One region of the Vibrio kanaloae genome, then DNA from elsewhere that is predicted to be linked to it. Evidence: predicted binding sites of a transcription regulator. Region 1 holds the regulator's gene; the other holds the start of a gene.
What was found. The regulator MetJ, encoded in region 1, represses methionine synthesis genes. The targets are predictions, from matches to a motif close to TTAGACNTNTANANGTCTAA.

Region 1 (3,424 bases):
TGAGCGCCCACTTCTGCACGCAAAAAGGCACGCGCATCTTGAGCTACCGCTTGTAAATCATGTTGGCACAACAAAGCGGCTAACAGACGCGAAGACCAAACCTCACCGTGTCCTAACACTTGTGCTTTTTGCGCTTCGCTCAAGGGAGCGGTGAGCTCACCCAAAGCGGTAAACTCTTGTTGAATGGTTGCCGTTAGTTGCGAAGCGGCTTCACCTTCAAGCAGCGCTTCAATCAGCTCAAGCTGGAACTGACGAAGGGTTTGTAGGCATTCATGGGCAATACGGCCATCTTTGTCGAGCGCTTCAACAAACTCAATCAAACGGTTGGTTGTTTTACCCGCTGCCGATACAACGACTAAATCAGTTGCTGATGAGTATTCTCTAAGGATGTTAACCACGCGTTGGTAACATTCAGGATTCGCTAAACTGCTGCCACCAAATTTATGTAGCTGGCGAAAGGTTGCCATTATTACCCCTCCCCTTCAGCAATAAAGCGCTGTGTTTTTTCAAACGCTTGCTTGAGGTCATCGATTAGGTCTTCTGCATCTTCAAGGCCAACAGATAGACGCAGTAGTTGCTGAGAAACACCCGCTTCTGCTAATGCTTCTTCACCCATCGCGCGGTGAGTCATCGACGCAGGGTGACAAATCAAGCTTTCAACACCGCCCAGCGATTCCGCCAAAGAAAACAGCTCTAACTTATCAACAAAGTATTTAAGCGCCTCGAATGAGCCCGCAAACTCAAAGCTGAGCATTGAGCCAAAGCCCGATTGCTGTTTCTTCGCGATCTCATGACCCGGATGTTCAGGAAGGCTTGGGTGGTAAATAGTGCCGACGAGATCTTGTTGCTGCAGAGACGCCAGAATCTCACGTGAGCTTTCTTCGTGAACTCGCATACGCGCACCTAGCGTACGAATACCACGTAAAGTCATGTAGCTATCAAATGGTGTGCCGGTCGCACCAATACAGTTGCCCCACCATGCTAGCTCTTCAGCGTGCTCTTCTGTCTTAGTGACCACAACGCCACCAATAACATCTGAGTGTCCATTGATGTACTTAGTGGTTGAGTGAATAACAAAATCAGCACCCAGCTCTAAAGGCTTTTGGAACACAGGTGTCAAAAACGTGTTGTCGACAGCAACCAGAGCACCAACCTCTTTCGCTTTGCGGCAAGTTTCTGCAATATCAACCACGCGAACCAATGGATTCGATGGTGTTTCGATTAAGATCAACTTTGGCTTAAGCGCGATCGCCGCATCCAGTGCCGATTGATCCGATTGATCAACAAACAGAACTTTGAAGTCACCTTTCAGTGAGCGAGTGTTAAACAGACGGTAAGTACCGCCGTAGCAGTCGTGTGGTGCGATAATAAGATCATCGCCGCCTAAGAAAGCAGAAACCCATAAGTTTAGCGCCGAAGTACCGCAGTTAGTCACAACCGCGCCTTTGCCTGATTCAAGCTCAAACAGTGCCGTTTCTAATAAACCTCGATTGGGGTTACCAGAACGAGTGTAATCGTACTTTGGCACTTCACCAAAAGCGGGAAACCCATAATTAGTCGAAAGGTAAATAGGTGGGACAACGGCATGGTGTTGCGTGTCTGACTCGATACCAGTACGTACTGCAATTGTTGCTGGCTTCCGGCTGCTCATAGGTGCTTCCTTACAAGTTTTGCGTCTGAGAATCACAGCTGCTTGTCGGCATTTTTCGGCTGTGTTAGATATATGTAATTCACTTTACTTTCATAAACGTGAGACGTCAACACTTCTAGACGTCCATATGTCTTTGCTTATGGCAGTAAATCCCGCTAAAATCACCACTATTAATTTATTCTAACAACTAAAGTGATGAAGGTACGCAATGGCCGACTGGAATGGTGAATACATAAGCCCATATGCTGAGCATGGAAAGAAAAGCGAACAAGTAAAGAAAATTACAGTTTCTATCCCTCTAAAAGTGTTAAAGGTTCTCACTGACGAGCGTACTCGCCGCCAGATTAATAACCTGCGCCATGCAACAAACAGTGAGCTACTGTGCGAAGCCTTTCTACATGCGTACACAGGCCAACCACTACCAACGGATGAAGATCTCCGTAAAGACCGTCCAGACGATATCCCTACTGAAGTAAAAAGACTGATGACAGAGATGGGGATCGAATTCGAAGCGTTTGACGAATAATAAAAACAACTCAGTACCGCCTTTAATACTGATTCGCTATAGCGGCCCCTATTCATAACATCACTCACTATACTGCTTGCGAGTGGGCTGTGAGTGATAGATATAAAAAAACCGACTCCTGATGAGTCGGTTTTTATTATTCTTGCCCATAGCGAAACCGCTACAGAGAATCCACCACAGCGGGCTATTACGCCATATAGTTAGCTGGCATATCAATACGCGCAACGCCAGATTCAACGGCCGCTTCCGCTACCGCTTTTGCTACTCGAGGAAGCAGACGCGGGTCCATTGGCTTAGGAATGATATAGCCCTTACCAAACTCCAGCGCCGTCTCACCTGCTGCCGCTAATACTTCTGCTGGCACTTCTTCTTTCGCCAGTTCACGAATAGCATGAACCGCCGCCAGTTTCATCTCATCATTAATTTCGCTCGCACGCACATCTAACGCACCACGGAAAATGAATGGGAAACAAAGTACGTTGTTAACTTGGTTCGGGTAATCACTACGGCCCGTACCCATAATAAGGTCTTTTCGAACTTCATGAGCAAGATCTGGTTTGATTTCTGGATCAGGGTTTGAACATGCAAACACAATCGGCTTATCAGCCATTAGTGTTAATGCTTCAGCTGGTAGCAAGTTAGGGCCAGACACACCCAAGAATAGATCCGCATCTTCGATAACATCTTCAAGAGTACGTTTGTCAGTGTTGTTTGCGAATAGTTCTTTGTACTCATTAAGGTCATCACGACGAGTGTGGATTACCCCTTTACGGTCCAGCATGTAGATCTTCTCACGCTGGGCGCCACACTTAATCAGCAGTTCCATACAAGCAACCGCTGCTGCGCCTGCACCTAAACAAACGATCTTACATTCTTCTAGCTTCTTACCTTGAAGTTCAATTGCGTTCAGCATACCAGCTGCTGTTACAATCGCAGTACCGTGTTGGTCATCGTGGAATACTGGTACATCACAACGTTCAATCAGGCGACGTTCAATCTCAAAACAATCTGGTGCTTTGATGTCTTCTAGGTTAATACCACCGAATGTATCTGCGATATTGGCAACGGTATCTACAAACTCATCGATTGTGCGGTGTTTTACTTCAATATCGATAGAATCTAAACCTGCAAAGCGCTTAAACAGTAACGCTTTACCTTCCATTACCGGTTTAGAAGCAATAGGGCCAAGATTTCCAAGACCAAGAATCGCCGTACCGTTAGAGATAACTGCAACCATGTTGCCTTTA
Region 2 (3,424 bases), 1.5 Mb from region 1:
TGATCTCTTTGCGTGAGATGTCTTCACGTGGGAATGTCCAACATAAGATAGTGACAGGGCCTGTCAGCATCCCTTTCATCTGCTTCGAGGTCAGAGATTGGGCATAGGTCGACCATTCCACCGTCATCGGTTTCTCACGTTCTATATCCGCGACTACAATCGCTGGTTTCACGCAGCGAGAGCCATAACTCTGCACCCAACCAAATTTAGTGGTTTGAAAGCCTGCTAGATTTTCAGCAAAGTACTCCACCATATCATTACGTTCAGCTTCGCCATGAACCAGTACATCTAAATCTAAGGCTTCTTGACGCTTAACGGCATCCGCAATATGGCCTTTCAGTGCAGTGTTATATTCCGCTTCACTCAGTTTTCCGGTGCGGTAAGCACTACGCTGTACACGGATCTCTCCGGTTTGTGGGAACGAACCAATGGTTGTAGTTGGCAATAACGGTAAACCCAGCACCTCAGATTGGTGTGAAGCGCGTTCTGCATAAGGAGCACTACGCTCCGCTAGCGCTTTGGTAATAGTGTTAATACGAGCTTGAACTTGCGGCTTGTTCACATGAGTCGCGCTCTTGCGCGCAACAATCGGTTGGCTATACGTCTCACACGCTAAAATGGCATTTTGATCGCCGTCAAGCGCAGCACCCAATAAGCTAACTTCCGTGACTTTCTGTTTCGCGAAAGCAAACCAACTCTTCACTTCTTCGCTGAGTGTATCCTCTAACTCAAGGTCAACCGGGCTGTGCAGCAATGAACATGAACTTGCGACCCAAAGCTTATCGCCTAATTTCTCTTTCACAGGTTGTAGTTTTTCTAGCTGAGCGGCTAAGTCTGCTCGCCAAACATTGCGTCCATTGATTGCACCTGCAGAAAGCACCCAATCTTCAGGTAGCTTAGTCACCACTTCATCGAGTTGTTGCGGAGCGGCAGCCAAATCGATATGTAAACCGTTGACGGGCAGTTCCACGATTTTATCTAACGTGTCAGTCACCGAATCAAAGTAGGTGGTAAGTAATAACTTCACATCGCCTTGAATCACTTGATATGCCAACTTGAATGACTCTACCCATGGCTTTTCAAGTTCCAAAGAAAGGATTGGTTCATCGATTTGAACCCACTCAACGCCCAACTTAGCGAGTTTTGCCAGAATAGTTTGATAAGCAGTAAGCAGACGCGGGAGCAAGGTTAAGCGGTCAAAACCCTCTTCAACTTCTTTGCCGAGATATAAGTAAGACAGCGGGCCGAGAAGAACTGGCTTCACCTTATGCCCCGCTTTAATCGCTTCACTCACTTCATCAAACAGTTGTGGCCAGCTCACTTCAAACGAATCGTCCTTACTGAATTCAGGCACAATGTAATGGTAATTAGTGTTGAACCATTTGGTCATGTCAGACGCCGCAGCACCATCTTTAGCGCTTTCTGAGCCATGTTTCCCGCCACAACAAGTTGGCTGCTTTTGAGATTGTATTTGAGTTTGAGATTGCCCGCGACCAACGCGGAACAAGGTATCTAAGTCTGGGAAGGCTTTTTCGTCTTCGCTACCACCAGCGTGTCGCTTAGGTACATGACCTAGAAGTAACGTCGTTGTTAGAACATGGTCGTACCATGCGAAGTCACCCGCAGTTGCAAAGCTTAGATTCGCCTCAGCTTGTACATTCCAGTTACGATTTCTCAATTCGCTGCCGAGCTGCTTGAGCTCAGATTGATCAATCTCACCGCGCCAATACTTCTCTAATGTGAATTTAAGTTCGCGTTTTTCACCGATACGTGGGTAGCCAAGAATATGCGTTGTTGTAGTCATGAACCTGTTCCTTATTCAATAATTATTAGTATCTGTTCAGATGGCCTATCGTGATTTTCACCCTCACAAAAAGGCGTCTGGATGGCTAAACTATCTACCCAATCTGAATAATGAACAACGTCCAAATATTCATCTTGTTTATTAAAAATATTCATATTGAATAAACCAAAGATGAGGCCCTTAAATCCATCTGGACATCTAGACGTTTACAAATAATAAAAAAACCCGTAGGGTGATCATTAAGAAATATTGAATTGGCTTAGGGAATATGAGGAATACTCATGATAGAGCTTAAACATCTTCGAACATTGACCACCTTGAGAGACAGCGGCTCACTGACAGCAACGGCAACCTCTCTTCATCTGACGCAATCGGCGCTTTCTCACCAATTGAAAGACCTTGAGGCTCGTATTGGCGGTCAGCTTTTCCTGCGCAAAACTAGGCCAGTAAAATTCACCTCTGAAGGTGAGATTCTGCTTAAGCTCGCCGATGAGATACAACCAAGAATTGCTAAAGCAGAAAACGAACTCGCAAGCCTAAAAGAGGATGTGAATGGTCGTTTGCACATGGCGATCGAATGTCACTCATGCTTCCAATGGTTAATGCCCGCTTTGAAGGAATACCAAGTGGCTTGGCCAAGCGTAACGCTCGATTTTTCATCAGGCTTTGGTTTTGAACCGCTACCCGCATTAATGGCGGGCGAGCTAGACTTGGTGATCACCTCAGACATTCAGCCCCGTTCAGAGGTTCACTATGAACCACTCTTTGATTTCGAGATGCGTTTGATCACGGCTATTAATTCACCTTTAGCAGAGAAGCCAAGCATCGACCCACAAGATCTTAGTAATGTGACAATGCTTTCCTATCCCGTTCAGAAGCAACGTCTCGATGTAGTGAAACACTTTTTGCAACCTGCAGGTGTAGAGCCGAATAAATGGAAACAGGCAGATAACACATTAATGTTGGTGCAAATGGTATCAGCTGGTCTAGGGGTCGCAGCCCTACCAAACTGGGCGATCAGTGAATTTTTAAGACAAGGTTTAATCGCTAGTAAACCATTGGGCGACGGCTTATCGCGACGACTATTTGCTGCGGTAAGAAACTCAGAAAAAGACAAACGCTATCTACAAGCTTTCTTTAGCACAGCAAGACAGCAAAGTAAGAGTCACCTTGATGGTATTGAAGTCGTTTAAGATCGATACATGATGATGTGATACAAGCCAGCACTATAAGAAAGAAACAAAAAAAGTCACAGGTTCGTTCTGTGACTTTTAAATGGTGTCGATTCATAAGCTAATTTATGACTTATCTCGAATAAGACTTAAACTGGTTAGTCAGTGGATCGTATTGATAGCCAAGCATATCCAACTTACCCACAACACTTTCAGTATCCATTTCATACATACTGATCAGCTCTTCAAAGCTATCGCACTCTAAACGAAGTTTCTCATTCACAATTCCAAGCAAAATAATGCTATCCAGACTTTTGACGTTGCTTAAATCCATCCCGTACTCCTTACGAACATACCGACTAAAGTTAAGTTTAGAACGCTTACCAAGGTCACGCTAAAAAATAGATCACACTTCTTAAATCAGATGAATGGTTACAATGCACAAAGT

Region 2: the regulator MetJ is predicted to act here: its motif matches at 1,995-2,014, upstream of metE (5-methyltetrahydropteroyltriglutamate--homocysteine S-methyltransferase).

Annotation. Positions count from the first base shown of each region.
Region 1 covers NZ_AP025497.1:259,349-262,772, reverse strand. The annotation lists gene OCV24_RS01190 (bifunctional aspartate kinase/homoserine dehydrogenase II) at 1-467, opposite strand, end outside; gene OCV24_RS01185 (O-succinylhomoserine (thiol)-lyase) at 470-1,651, opposite strand; gene metJ (met regulon transcriptional regulator MetJ) at 1,860-2,177, shown strand; gene OCV24_RS01175 (malic enzyme-like NAD(P)-binding protein) at 2,365-3,424, opposite strand, start outside.
Region 2 covers NZ_AP025497.1:1,938,181-1,941,604, forward strand. The annotation lists gene metE (5-methyltetrahydropteroyltriglutamate--homocysteine S-methyltransferase) at 1-1,804, opposite strand, end outside; gene OCV24_RS08825 (LysR substrate-binding domain-containing protein) at 2,086-2,997, shown strand; gene OCV24_RS08830 (DUF4250 domain-containing protein) at 3,110-3,310, opposite strand; gene OCV24_RS08835 (hypothetical protein) at 3,424-3,424, opposite strand, start outside.